2 regions of the Psychromonas sp. psych-6C06 genome follow, and region 2 is predicted to be linked to the other one. Evidence: riboswitches for the same ligand, from Rfam matches in the RefSeq annotation. Region 2 holds a riboswitch; the other holds the start of a gene.
The links. Region 2 has a riboswitch for cobalamin ahead of CW745_RS09690 (DUF4198 domain-containing protein). Riboswitches for the same ligand answer to the same signal wherever they lie in the genome.

Region 1: linked by a shared signal. The riboswitch ahead of CW745_RS06825 (TonB-dependent receptor) and the one ahead of CW745_RS09690 (DUF4198 domain-containing protein) in region 2 are both predicted to bind cobalamin.

The regions. Positions count from the first base shown of each region.
Region 1 is NZ_PIZM01000002.1:806,179-813,711, reverse strand. It holds gene CW745_RS06825 (TonB-dependent receptor) at 1-1,700, opposite strand, end outside; cobalamin riboswitch at 1,870-2,011, opposite strand; gene CW745_RS06820 (mechanosensitive ion channel domain-containing protein) at 2,190-3,071, opposite strand; gene CW745_RS06815 (ATP-binding protein) at 3,073-5,415, opposite strand; gene CW745_RS06810 (potassium channel family protein) at 5,791-6,852, opposite strand; gene ilvA (threonine ammonia-lyase, biosynthetic) at 6,870-7,533, opposite strand, start outside.
Region 2 is NZ_PIZM01000006.1:245,752-253,284, forward strand. It holds gene CW745_RS09665 (PKD domain-containing protein) at 1-1,076, shown strand, start outside; gene CW745_RS09670 (VOC family protein) at 1,098-1,451, shown strand; gene CW745_RS09675 (LysR family transcriptional regulator) at 1,498-2,400, opposite strand; gene CW745_RS09680 (NAD(P)-binding oxidoreductase) at 2,496-3,233, shown strand; gene CW745_RS09685 (diguanylate cyclase) at 3,315-4,718, opposite strand; cobalamin riboswitch at 4,914-5,051, shown strand; gene CW745_RS09690 (DUF4198 domain-containing protein) at 5,200-6,027, shown strand; gene cbiM (cobalt transporter CbiM) at 6,265-6,876, shown strand; gene CW745_RS09700 (DUF4140 domain-containing protein) at 6,873-7,457, shown strand; gene cbiQ (cobalt ECF transporter T component CbiQ) at 7,442-7,533, shown strand, end outside.

The DNA of each region.
Region 1 (7,533 bases), on a different contig from region 2:
ATGACCTGATAACTAATGGCAAAATCAAGTAGATGAGCCTCATCTAAATCACCATAAGAGCCAGTACGTTTACCAATATATGAGTAACTTAATTTAGGTGTAATGCCTAATGGTGCGTTATATTGAATGCTTGATGAGCCTGACCATTCTGGCACATTCTTTAACTGCTCATTGGTGCTTTTATCAATACTTTCTGTATATGATCCTGCAATATCAAAAATGAATTGCTGTGCATTATATTGGGCATACGCTTCGATTCCTTTGATATCCACTTTACCGATATTAAAGGGTGACCAATTCCAAGAACCTTCTGAAATAGGAGCCCATTCAATTTTATTGTCTAAGGAGCCTGTGTATAGGTTCAACTTTAACGGAATATGCGCGCTTTCGGTATTGACGTTATGAGTCAATGCCAGCTCTAACATTTCACCCTCTTCCGGCTCTAATTCTGGATTACCGCTGTTTGGCCAGTAAAGATCGTTGTATGAAGGAGCGGTAAAAGAGGTTTTATAGCTTAAATTCGCGAAGTCAAATAATGCAACGCCAGCTGAGTAGGTAAGAGCATCACCGAAGTCAGAATAGTGATCGTTACGTAAACCGCCTGAGAAGTTCAGGTAATCAGTGGCATCTGCACTAAACGCGAGGTAGACAGCTGTTTGATCTCGTGATTCGCTATTTTCATTTGAGTTATATTTTGAATGAATAAACTCACCACCAAAATTCAGTGCGACCTGTTCCCACTGGCTGTTGAAATGCAATTGTGCAAGCCCTTCATCAGTTGCATAGTTATCAACATCTGTAGAGTTATGATGGCCCGCATTGAGATCAATTTTCGCGCCTGAAAGTGTTAACTCAGAAGAGATATTGCGGTTAATTCGCTGAATATATTTACCAGTTAACTGTAGCGAATCTTGCGAGGTTTCTGCTTTCCCTGCGCTCGGGTAAGACTCATATATTTCAAGATCAGATGTGCCATTAATCAGCGCTAAAGAGAATCGATTATGCTCATTAACATAGGCCAAATAAGTGTTCATTGAGTAAGTTTGATAACCAAAATCTTCATCCGAGGCTTCGATAAACTCATAACCGTCTGATTTATCGACTTCCAATGATGTCATAAAATGAAATTTTCCAAAATTATCAGCATAAACCCCACCTAGTCGTCCTGTGTTGTGTGAGCCACCGCTAATATTAATTTGTGCATCACGTTCATCTCCTGTCTTGGTGATGATATTAACCACACCAGTGAGTGAGTTTGAGCCATATAGCGATGCTTGTGCACCACGGATCACCTCAATAAGTGCAATCGATTCGATCGGAATGTCGGGTAGGTTTTGACTGCCCAGTGTAGAGGTTGGGAAGGCTACGCCATTTAATAGGTACAAGGTATATTTATCAGAAAGACCGCGATGGTAGTTGTTTGAATTATGCTTTGAAGTCCCTGAATTAGTATGCACAAAACCCGGTGAGTTTTCGGCAATTAATTGGTCTAGTGGTTTATTAATATCGTTACTGGTTGGCACAATATTAATTACGGTATCACCACTGTAATTTTGAGTGGTTGCAGCCGGAGTACTATAACCTTTGCTGATTAACACATTCATTCTGTCATCGGTTTGAAGGCTTTCTTCAGCCAATGCTTGAACACTGAATAAGCTAAATAATGTGAGTGCGATAGGTGTGTAGCGATGGGTAAACATGGAACTTCCTTTTAATAAAAATATTTTGGAAGTTTTCTTTTAAGGCTATGACAGCAACAGAGAGAAAACTTCCTCTTGTTCGCCACAAGCATGGGGACAACATTTTTAGCCATATACAAATGAGTAATGCATAAAAAGTTATTTACGCTCCAGAAAACCAACCCGTGAACTGGAAGTGACGTTTTTATGCTGGTATCTGACTTGCCTTTAAATATTTAAAAGGCTCACAGTTGCGGGGGCAGTGCATGCTTACTCATGCTTCCCATTTAAGTATTACTAAACGCTAATACACATAAAGAGGGCGATTATAGGAATTTAAGGCGCGCTGTCAATCAATCCCGATGAAGTTATTTTATACCCCTTATGAAATAGTTTCACTTGCTGACAAGTAAGGTATTGATTCGCTATACAATACCTTGAATTAATTTGCTTAAGCTTGATAAATTGGTACAAGTTAATAAAAAATCAATTTCATCATAATGTTTATGATTAAGCTGTTTTTACCGCAATCGCTGGTGGCAAAATATTATGTTTTCTAAATTCACTCATAACACGTAGGGTGATATCACTTTCAAATAGTTTTTCATATTTAGTGTCTACCACGTACACTTTACAAGTCAGTTTTATCGCTAAGTAGTTATCTGTGATCGTTTGTTGCACTAAAACAACGACTGGTTTTGGTAAGTGAATATATCGGCTTGAAGAAGCGCACTCTTGAATTAGTTCACGTGCTAATGTGATGTCCTGATCAAGGCCTACATGGAAAGGGATCACTACCTGCATATCGAGTGCACCGTAGTTACCGCTACTTACCACCTCATTCAAAAACTTGTTATTTGGTATGGTAATAATATCGTCATTTAAAGTATTCATGCGTACAGATCGCAGTCCGATTGCGACAATGTCACCGTAATGCCCCTCAAAAGTAACGCGATCTCCAACTTGAAAAGGACGATCAATCATGATGGTTAATCCGGCGACAAAAGAAGCGGTCAGATCTTTCAAAGCAAAGCCAACTGATACCGCAATCGTACCGCCGATTAAAGCAAGAATTCGCTCATCAACACGAAAGCTCAACATAAAGACACTCACGGCAGTAGACATATAAACGAAGAATTGAAAAAACGATTGTAGCTTTTGTAAGAGCATTCGGCGTTGCACAAATTGATCGCCAATGTTGGAGACTAAGGAATCGATAAAACGCAATAGTAACCATGCACAAGCGATAATAATCAGTGATGCGAAAACGCCACTCCAACGAATTAAGCTGGCAAAGTCTTGTAGGTTATCAAGGGGGGCTGTATCTAATTCAGTTGCCGAAACGCTTTGAGAAGCGATTATAAAAAGTATTATTGATAGATGACGTAGCATGTTATTTCACCAGTAAATGTTGACGATGTAAGATGTTTGTTATGTTACGGAACCATAAATCGGAAACTCGTAATTTTTCACCCGACCACTCAATATAGCCACGGCTTTGAAAATAGCGCAATGTACTGATCACCTCATTAATACTCAAGCGTGTACAATCAGTTAACTCTTCAGGAGAAGCCACTTCTAGTTGCACAATAGAGCGTAAAACGGCCAGCATAGGTTTCGGCATTTTTTCTAATCCTTCTGAAGAAGGTATTTGAAAGAGACGTACCTGAACGGTATTGGTTTCACTGTTTTTAAACAATGAGCGCCTAAAAAAGCGTAAGGCGACCGTTGGGTTACCATCGGAGTAGTCCCAAAGAATACGATAAAAACCATGGCAGGCACGTTGATCTTCGCTTAATTCATCTTTTTCCCATTGCCTTGGTAGTGCGAGGCCATCAAAAGAGAGGGCATATTGTCCATTATCTGTAATGCGACTAGCCAATAACTGGCTTATTTCACTTTCCTTCCAACGAGGTAAAAACTCAACTAAATCAAATAACAAACGCTCGCCTCTAGCCCTGTCAACAAAGCGCCAACTAGACTTTTCAATGGCTAATAAAGCGCGATGGCTATTTTTAGATTGACGTAATAAATTCGTTAACCGCATTAAAGGTGCTAAACCACCGACCTGCGGTTTAACTAAGCGTTGCACGTTATCGAAGGCAAATAGATAACATTTAGAGGTGCTACGAAGATGGGTTAACAACAATGCCTCACCGGAATCGGGCAGGCCTAATTGCTCACAAATCAATGCCATTAGAGCATCAAAGCCCTCATGTGGACAACTGACATAAATCGCTTGTGCATCATCTACATCATGTAAGAAACGCCGTAATAATGTCGTTGTTCCCACACCTCTTTCTCCCGATAAGACACAAACCGCAGGCTTGTCACTAAGTAGATAGGTGGCTAATGCATCATAACTTTGTTGAGCATATTCAGGGATTAGCAAACTGTCTGCACTACCGGGACGTACATAACTAAAAGTCTCTTCCCCTCGAATGGCTTCGAGGTGCAGTTGCTCACTTTCATTTTCGCTTTGCTTAGCAACTTCAATACGGAAAAGGTAAGCAAGAGCATGGCTAAACAATTGTGAGTGCGATAAGAGATCAATCAGATAATGTTGTAGAGTGCGTAAAATAAGCCAACTAGCGGCTATCGCGGTACTTAAACTGGCAAATATCCAGCGTTGCTTGTTATCATTTGCCCACTTTACTAAGGCTGGTTGCTCTTTTTTTGTCGCTAAACGTTCAAAAATAAAGGCTTTCCATTTATGAAGCGAATAGAGAGTCAAGAGCAAGTAGAAAAAGAAAATTAATGAGGATATCCACGCATAGATTGTCCCTTTACCTAGCGTCATCTCTGAAATTTGCGAAATAAGCCCTGTACTAATAAATCCCCATACATATAAACGGATAGTAGAAAGTCGCAATGTGATTATTGCTTTGCTTAATCGGCGACTGTGCTGATAAGCAAACTCTAGAATAAAACTTACCGCGATGGCTCCACCTAAAATCCACCAAGTAAAGATCTCTAAGAACACCAGATGTTGCAAGCTAGGGAGTTGAGCAATGATACGCAGTGATAAAGTGATGCTGATGAGCCATGCAATGGCACGATGTGCACGAGCGACATACCAAAGCAAATGTAACCAGAGGTTGGTAGACCGTCCATTTTTACTTATCTTATCGCGCAATAGCGTAATAAAACGATTACTATTTCGTAACCACCAAAACATAATAACTTGAAGCATGAATACTTTAAAAATAACCACAAGTACGGGGATAGGTGAGATAAAAATATCTTCTACAAAACGTTTAAAGGCGCGTATCTCTTGGTGTAAATAAAACTCTACATTTAGTCTTGTCAGATAAAGTTCAGATTTAAATTGTCTTACCCCCTCAGGGCCAAACCCGGTAACCAAGTCTCTAATTGGCGGGCTACTCAATGACAATAATTTTTGCTTATCATGACTAAGGCTTAAGGTAGAGTAATATCCTCTTTGGGCATTTTTCCATGCTTGTGCTGAGTCTGGTGAGGCTTTGTATGCAATCAACTCGGTTTTAAAATAATTAATTTGTTTAGCCTGTTCATCTAATACACGCACCAATAAGTTATCAACTGCTTTTTGCTGCTGCTGATCTAAAAAATGTAGCTCAGGGAGTTCGCTTACCGCTTGATGTAGTGTTGTTGCTGCTGGGGTTAAGCTTTTTTGACGACTCATATTAAGATCGAGCAATGCGAAGCTTGAAGAAGAAAATAATAGTAGGAGTAGCAGATAAAATGTATTAGCCATAAATACTCACGTTGCAGGAATGTTAAATTAGTTTTAATTCTAACTAAAAAAACAAAAATAGATATTATTGATAATAAATCAGTAGCTTATTTTAACTCAATTCTGGTAAATCGAAGCGTGATGGCTTTTAAAATCATGATGTTGCTACTTTTATAAAACAGTGCCGTTAGTTTTGCGTAGTTCAAGGCAAATTATCGTCGTAATAACTGGTTATTGGTAGATGGTTTAACGCCGAAATTCGCGGAAATAACGGTATTGTATCGCTTCGTTGAGGTTTTCGAAAAGGAAACAAGTATTGACGTCTAATTTGACCTTAAGTTAAGTCACTTTTACTGCGCAAAATGTAGAACGCATACTTAATTCCATTGTCTACGGCTAAATGCTCTGCCAGCTAATAGCTTCGGCATCAATACGTTCATGGGCGATATAATGAAGATAACATCCATTTTTTATAGGCAGATCCAAAGCAGGGTTAAGTTGCATATCATCGCCATTTTTAAAGTAACTAAGCCCGATTAATGTCATTTGATAATTTTCTTTTAGGTTATTAAAGAGGGTTCCAAAGGTGAGCTCTTTATCAAGTTCAGGGAGTTGTAAGCAGTACAGCGTTGCTCCACTTAAAGTAGATAAAAGCTGTTCAGTAACTTGACTTGAACCTGGATCTTGCATGCTACGTACCATCATTTTGGCACTGTTATCGATGCTACACTCGATATGTGGGCAGTGCATTTTAAGCAATTGCGCTTTGGTTTTATCAAAGAAATGCGCAGAAATATTGGCATCTTTCGCGGCAAAGGTGGCAATGCTGAGTGCAATTGAAAGCGTCTCATCATCTGATTTCCCATCGACAATAATCCTTTTAGCCTTACTGATTGCTACCCTGTCTAATTCCTTTTTATCGGAAAAAGTGCGTAACCTTGCAAAGGAAACATCCATATTATCTGGAAAAGGATTTTTAATATCATCAGTAACACAGAGTAAAATTTGTCGTTTCTGACGTTTTTTATCACCAAGAATGAGCTTCACTATTTGTCTTGTTGAATGGTCATCCCAGCATAATAGCAAGATGTGATCATCGTAATGGTAAAAGTCATTGGTGCCGTTCATATTTCTTCTCGCTATGTTTATAAAGAGTTGGGTTACTTTACCAATAAAAGAGGCAAAGATAATTAAGCCAGATGGGATCTGCCAAAAGGAAACAATTAATCTTCCTGCGTGGGTAACGGGGCTAAAATCACCAAAACCAACTGTTGAGACGACCACCATATTGTAATAGATAAACTGCAATGGGTGGCTTACTAACTCATGTTCGCCCGCTAGATAAAACAGTAGATAGGTGATCAGTGCTTGTGCGACTACTAAAGTGAACATTGCAGGCCAACTCATGCGGCGTGCAAAACGTCTAAAAAGACGGTTTATGCGTTTACTCGGGATCATCGGTGACTTTATTCCTATTACTTATTTGATAAGAAGAAGCGGTATGCTTGGTTATCAGTTTCATCTTTATAGTTATAACCGAGTGCGTTTAAGTATTCGGTGAATGCGGTAACATCATTATTTTCAATCTCAAACCCTGCTAATACCTGCCCGTAAGCCGCGCCATGATTACGATAATGAAAGAGGGTAATATTGGCATGAGTGCCAAGCATATTCAAAAATTTAAGTAGGGCGTTGGGATGCTCTGGAAATTCAAAACTATACAAGCGCTCTTTCAGGTGTTCAACAGGCGCGCCACCAACCATGTAGCGTAAATGTAATTTTGCCACTTCATCATGGCTCAAGTCGGCAACGGCATAACCTTTTTCAATAAGTTTATCGGTTAGTTCTAATAGCTCTGAAGCTCCTTCTGGTGTGCGAATGCCGACAAATATATTGGCTTCTTTACGTGAATTAAAGCGGTAGTTAAATTCAGTGATCGCACGGCTATCTAGTTCATTACAGAAATCTAAGAAGGCTCCCTGTTTTTCGGGAATTGTCACAGCAATAATACTTTCTTTCTGCTCACCTAATTCGCAGCGTTCTGAAACATAACGCAAACCATGAAAGTTAACGTTTGCACCGCTTAAAATGGCACCGAGTTGTTCACCTTCAAGTTGATGTTGTTGACTGTATTTTTTT
Region 2 (7,533 bases):
AGGCTTTTGCGGATATCAGCGGAGTAATGGCAAAATATGAGTTTACCGGTAGCAATGATAATTGGATACACGGTGAAGCAAGCCATGGCCCAACTCGTCAATTAAACCAGATTCAAACAGAAGTTAATGCGGTTGCTAGTTATTTAGATTATGACGATGCACAATCAAACTATTATTTACGCATAGGGTTAATAACTTACCCATTCTATTTGCTATCAAAAGAGTGGGGGTTAGAGCAGGCATATGGTGTTTATATTAATGCAGCTAAATCTTGTTGGCCAACTACAGTAACACTGCCACAAGCTGCGCAATGTATTAAGCAACAGGCTGGCCATGCTGGTTTATCGCAACAGGCGGTGGTTAACGCCTTTAAATCGGTGAAAATTAAGCTCTTTGAAGAGGGCGTGTTGAGCCATTTTAGCGCAGAACAATTTAAGCTTCGTGTTGAATTTAAAGATACCAGTCAAACCAGTCACCAAGTGACGCAGTGGCATTGGGATTTTGGAGATGGCCAAGTGTCTGATCAGCAAAACCCTGAACATACCTATACGCAAGCTGGTACTTATCAGGTTAGCTTATCGGTGACAGACCCATCACAACCACAGGCGTATGCTCAAGATAGTTTTCAGCGCACGCTGACTATCAGCGATCAATACTGTGCCATAAATTCGATGCCTGCAGATAACCAAATTACTGCTGTGACGATTAATGGTATAGATATGGATTATTTTGCTAACGAGTCCGATTATACAAATACGCTGGTAGATGTTAGTGAAGATAAAAGCTTACTCATTGATATCAAGGGAGATACTAATTCAACCTTAACAGCAATCACTTGGAAGGTTTGGCTGGATCTTAACGATAATGGAATTTTTGGTGATCATCCTGAAGAGCTTCTTATCAATGAAACCACTGAAGCATCGCAACCTTATCAACTAAGCAAACTGCTTAATCTATCCTCATTAGCAAACGATCAAACACCTAAATATATGCGCATATCTGGCGAATATAGTGCTATTACTTCGCCTTGCTTTTCGACTCTTGGTGAAGCGTTGGATTTAAGAATAAATTGGTAATTGAATAAAAGGAAACTAGAAATGAAAATGAATTATTTTGTATTTGGCACCAACAATATGAACGCCGCAGTTGAGTTTTATGATCTTATTTTTAAAGGAGGTGAGATGACAAAGCTAAACAATGAAGGCCGAATGACGCTATGGGCCGGGACTGATTTTTTCTTTGCGCTCGCTGAACCCTTTGATGGCAAACAAGCTACTGCCGGCAATGGCACTATGGTTGGTTTTAATGTTTCAGCATCGGAAGTGAAACGTTTGCATCAGCTTGCATTAAGTATTGGGGGGACTGATGAAGGAAAACCCAGTATCCGTTCAGATAGGTTCTCCGCTTATGTGCGAGATTTAGATGGTAATAAAATCTGCTTTTTTGAATAATGATATCAGCCACTAAATACATCGAACTTGAGTGGCTGAATTGCTCTTATTTTTGATATATCGCTTCTAATTCAGCAGAAAGAATATCAAACACACGTCTCACCCTGAGACTTGTTCGTAACTCTTGATGGCAAACCAACCAAACAGGTAGCGTCATAACTGGCCCCATATATTCAAATGCGCGTGTTAGTTGGGGCTCTGCATCACCCATCTGTTCCGGGAAAAAAATCAAGCCTTGCCCCTCTTTACACAACTCAAGTTGTAACAATTGAAAAGGGGTAATAATTGGAAAATTTTGCTTAGATAAGTTCCAGCCCTGCTGATTAAGGATATCGGTAACCGCACTACTACGATCAAAGCCAATCAATTGGATGTTGTGCAACTCAGAAAAGTGACTTATTTTCGGTTGTGATGCGATATACGTTGCACTGCCATAAAGCCAAATAACTTCATCGCCAACCTTTTTGGCAATCAAATCATTTTGTTTAGGGTGAAAACTACGAATTGCAATATCAGCTTCACGGCGCTTTAAATCACTCGGTTCATTGGTGACCACCACTTCAATGTTAATACCAGGCTCTATCAGGCGTAACTTAGTAATGATTTTCGGTAACAGATAAGCTGCCGTTAGCTCGCCAGCAGAGACGACCACCGTCCCCTCGATTTGTTGTGATTTTCCGCAAGCAGCTAACGAAAAAGCTAAGGCCGCATCGCCCATTTCTCGTGCATGTGCTAACAATGATAAGCCACTTTCAGTTAACACTAAACGTTGTCCGACACGCTCAAAAAGAGTGATATTTAATGCACTTTCAAGTGCGCCAACTTGTCTGCTGAGGGTCGGTTGTGTCGAATTTAATGCTTTAGCGGCTGCGGAAAGTGTTCCCTCTTCAGCGGTCACTAAAAATGCTCGAATATGGTTCCAATCAAAGTTTAAGGAATGCCAGTTCATACAATTATGTATACCTATAATGTAAATGATGAAGTATTAATGTTTATATTGTATAGATAAAATTGCACCACATGAAATTATTTAAAGGGAAAGAGATGACAACACTTGTCGTAGGTGCCAGTGGTGCAACGGGGCGTTTACTGGTTGAACAACTATTAGCAGTGAATGAACCTGTAAAAATAATTGTGCGGTCATTATCTGCTTTACATGAAATTTTACCGTCCAATGTATTACAAGATGAACGCTTAAGTATCACTGAGGCAGATATTTTGGACTTAACAGAAGAGCAACTCATCAAACAGGTTAAGAATTGCCAAGTGGTTATTTCATGTTTGGGACATAACTTAACCTTGCGAGGAATGTTTGCCTCTCCTCGTCGTCTAGTGACACAGTCTGTGCAACGTTTAGTGTTTGCCATTCGACTCTGTTCGCGACAAAAAGTACCGGTTAAATTTATTTTAATGAATACAACTGGAAACAGGAATCGATTGGCAGGGGAGAAAGTCTCTTGCTTAGAGGCGCTAGCAATGTGCTTAATTAGAGTATTATTACCGCCACATGCTGATAATGAGTTGGCTGCTGATTATTTACAAAATAACTTACATCGGTTGCATAATATCGAATGGGTGGTAGTACGGCCTGATAGTTTAGTTAACAGTGATGTAGTGAGCGAATATGATATTTACCCAAGCCCTACTCGAAGCGCTATTTTTAATGCAGGTAAAACCAGTCGTATTAACGTCGCCCACTTTATGTGTCAGTTAGTCATCAATAAAGTACTTTGGCGACATTGGAAAGGGCAAATGCCAGTGCTTTATAATACGTTTAACTAACGCTTAATAAGCAATGCGAAACAGTGCTACAACGTCAGCGCTTTTCCCGTTAAATCATCTGGTCGGCTTTTGGTGAGGCGATTATTGCGTATCAAGTTCAATACGATCTCGGCCATTTTCTTTAGCTTTATAGAGTAGCTCATCTGCACGACGAACTATTGAATCACTGTTGTCGTTCGCTTTGCGAATGACGATGCCAACACTTAGGGTAATAATAATATCGTTATCTTGGTGTTTGATAGGCATCGATTTCAAGCGCTGTTGTAAACGTTCTACAAAGGTTTTAGCTCCCATTAAATCGGTCGATGGGAAAATAGCGAGGAACTCTTCTCCTCCCCAGCGACCGTAAAAATCACCTTCACGGCTCATTTTATTAATAAGATCCCCAAATAATTTTAAAGCTTGATCGCCAACATGGTGGCCATAGGTATCATTCACTACTTTAAAATGGTCGAAATCAAAAATAGCGACCGACATAGAAAGGTTATAACGGTTGCTGTTAGCGAGCTGTTTTTGTAACGCTTCATCAATACTGCGTCTGTTCGCAATTCCAGTGAGCATGTCTGTATTTGCTAACAACTCCAACTGCTGTTGTGCTTCCTTTAGTGCGTTTAAGTCATGGTTTCTGGCTATTTCGTGTCCGACCCATTCTGCAAATAAACGCACTAATTCAATATCTTGTTTAATAAAAGGGCGGGTAGGCTCTGGGCTAGAGAAGTTGAGCGTGCCATAGCGCTCTCCATCGACAAAAATTGGTGCACCTAAATAAGCCTCGAGACCAAAGTTACTAAAACAGGGATGCGATGAGATATGGCTTTTGGAAACACAGTTGAACCCTTGGACATCATTCGCGAGATAAACATGACTACAATAGGTGATCCCTAATTCAAACTCCATGCCGATCTCTAAGGCATCATCGGGGTGAACGGCTTGCTTAATTGTGTATTTATCACCTGTTATTTTGCTGAAAATAGCAATAGGTAGCGCAAATTGTTCACAACCTAATTTTAGAATAGCGTCAACGCGCTGGGTGAAATCTAAGTGTCGAGACGAGGTAATTGTATGCAGCTTGCCAAGCGTGTCTTCAGCTTTTAAACGGTCGGACTCGTCCATAATAGAAGCAACGTAAAATAGGATTTTTCCTGTTTTATCTTTAACTGGCCCACCTGTGGTATAACCTTTAAAAATTCGTCCAAATTTACTTTTATACTCAATTGCGTAGGTTTCATTTGAATATTCTGCTAAAGGATTAAATCGCTGCCTACCCTGTTTTTCATGATCACTGGGATCCGCATATAACACCTTGGTACTGCTGTTATTTAACTCATTATGCGAATAAGCAAACAACGTTTCTGCTGCTTGATTCATGGTAACAATTTTGCGGTCAACAGAAGCCAGAATATAGGCTGTAGGTAAGTGCTCAAATACTAATGTGAGCGTATTTATATCTAGCTCTGATGTTAATTCTAGTGGCTCTGACTTCACATGAGCTCCTTTACTAATGGTAATGACTTGCATTTAGTATTGCTTAAGCCACTAAGATGTCAAATAGCCCCAACCAATGTAATTTATTCGAAAAGGAGCTGCTTCTTTTTATTCTGTGAATTACGATTAGTTTACAATTCCATTTGACTGAATAGATAGGATCACGTTATTGTTCGGCCTCCTTTGGATATCGTGTTTAAAAACGATGCATTTATTAGCAGTAATAAGTGTTTGGGAACTTGGTCAAATACCAAGGCTGCCCCCGCAACGGTAGAGTGTTTGTAGCAATATAAATACTAAGCCCGGATACCAAACCATTGGATGATACATGCACTTGATGCATGTACCGTGGTGTTGCGGAGGGCTTCACCGGTTGGTTATTTTTTTGATATACAAACGCATTCATATTTTTAAATGCATTAAAACGATTGCCATCTCCTCCACAACTTCGCCTGTAATTTAATCAGACGGAGCTTTATCTGTGTTCACTTTAAAAAAAACTAATACCTTAAAAAGACTATTTCGCCCCCTTACGCTGTCATTGTGCTGTGCTTTACCATTGTCTGCACAGGCTCATTTTCAGATGCTTTATACCCCTGAATTATTGCGCGACAAAGGTGGAGAGATAAGTTTTAAACTTCCTTTTACACACCCCGCTGCCAGTGGTCATGTCATGAATGTTGCTAAGCCACAGGCATTCTATGTGATCAAAAAAGGCAAACAAACAGACTTAATCAACACCATTTCGAATATCGAATGGGCAAGCTCAGTTGATAAAGGTCTTGCCTATCAAGCTGATGTCACGCTACGTGGCTTAGGCGACTATGTGTTTATCGTGCAGCCTTCTCCCTATTTTGAAAAAGAAGAAGATATCTATATTCAGCAACTGACTAAAACCATTGTAAATGTTGGCAACCTGCCTACAGATTGGAACCAAGACTTTGGTTTAACAGCTGAAATTGTGCCTTTAACTAAACCCTATGCGATTTATGAAGGTGGTATTTTTAGTGCCGTGGTTAAGTCTAATGGACAGCCTGTGCCCTTTGCTGCAATCGAGGTTGAGTTTATGAATTACACCCCTGATATGCAAAGCAATGCCTTTGCCAAAACACCCACCATGACACCACCTGCAGATGTTTTTGTTACCCAAACTATCTATGCCGATGCTAATGGTACCTTTCACTTTTCGCTACTAAAAGCGGGGCAATGGGGATTTGCTGCTTTAGGTGTAGGTGAACAAAAAACCTACAAAGGCAAAGAGTTATCGCAAGATGCTGTGATTTGGGTGCAAGCAACCAAGTTGCCGTAACGCATAAAAATAAGCCTGTTGCGGGACTTATAGCAAACGGAATAAATAGATGATCGATTTTACTGGTTGAAATAGCCTACCCCTGTGTTGAAAGTTGAGTAAAGGTAATAACCATTTACATTAACTTTCGCTCTGGAGTGGGGTCTTCGCCACACAAAAATTTAGAGCATATTATGATTCGATTGCTATCAACAACGCATTAGCAACAGGCTTTTTCATGATTGAAAAGGGATATTTATGCATATTGTTGATGGTGCTTTAGCTGCCCCCATTCTGCTTAGCGGTGCTGTATTGGCGATCGCCGGTGTTTATATTGGCTTGAAGAAAATGGACTATGAGCAGCTCCCATTGGTGGGGGTGTTAGCTTCGGTTTTTTTTATCGCGTCTTATATGCATTTACCGCTTGGTTTTTCGAGCGTGCATCTGATCATGAATGGGTTATTAGGTATTTTGCTCGGTTGGGTCGCTTTTCCGGCGCTACTTGTTGCACTGCTCTTACAAGTTATCTTCTTTGGATTTGGTGGCTTGTTAGTGCTTGGTGTGAACACCTTCAATATCGCTTTACCGGCGGTGATTATCTATTACCTTTGTGGCCCAGGAATTCGTCATTCAAGTGCCAAGGTAGCTGCTATGTGGGGCGCAATCGGCGGTGCTGGGGCGATTATCCTAACCTCGGTGATGGTGGCATTTTCATTGGCGCTGTCCGGTGAATCTTTTGTCTTGGCAGCTAAAGCCGTATTGCCTGCTCATATCCCTATTATGGTGTTAGAAGGGTTTGTTTCTTACGCTGCCGTCTACCTTATTCATACCGTAAAACCCGAATTTATTACTAAGGAAGTTGCTCAATGAAAATCTTTTTCGCATCACTGTTGATGCTGTTTATGCCTTCAACGTTAGTTGCCCACAATGTCGTTGGTGGTGTTTATGCCAGTGGCGCTGTGATTGAGGGCGAAGCAGGTTTTTCAAATGGTTCGATGGCGCCAGAAGGTTCAGTAGTGAAAATTTATGATAAAAAAGGAACCCCGTTAGGGGAGGTGTTAACGGATGCCGAAGGAGGCTTTAAGTTTACTGCGCAAAAACGTATTACACATGTGTTTAAGGTAAATATGGGAGCAGGGCATGGTTTAACGCTACAGCTCCCTGCGAGTGAACTACCTGATAATTTAAGCCCAACGCTAGTGACTAAAAAAAGCCCCCAAGTTGCTCCGACAAAGAGTGTGTCGGCTACACCTTCGATCTCTAAAATCGATATAGAGAAGGCGGTCGCCAAACAGATAAAACCTTTGCGTCAAGAGATTCAAGCATTAAAAGAGAAGGCGGGTTTGCGCGATATTATTGGTGCTATTGGTTACATTTTTGGCCTACTTGGCTTAGTGGCCTTCCTTCGTGAGCGCAAACTAAAAGCGAAGCAAACATGTCACAAGGCTTAGAGCACAGCTTAACCTCTTGGTCTGGGCAAGCACTGAAACATGAAGCCTCTTGGATTGATGCTGTCGATGCACGCGT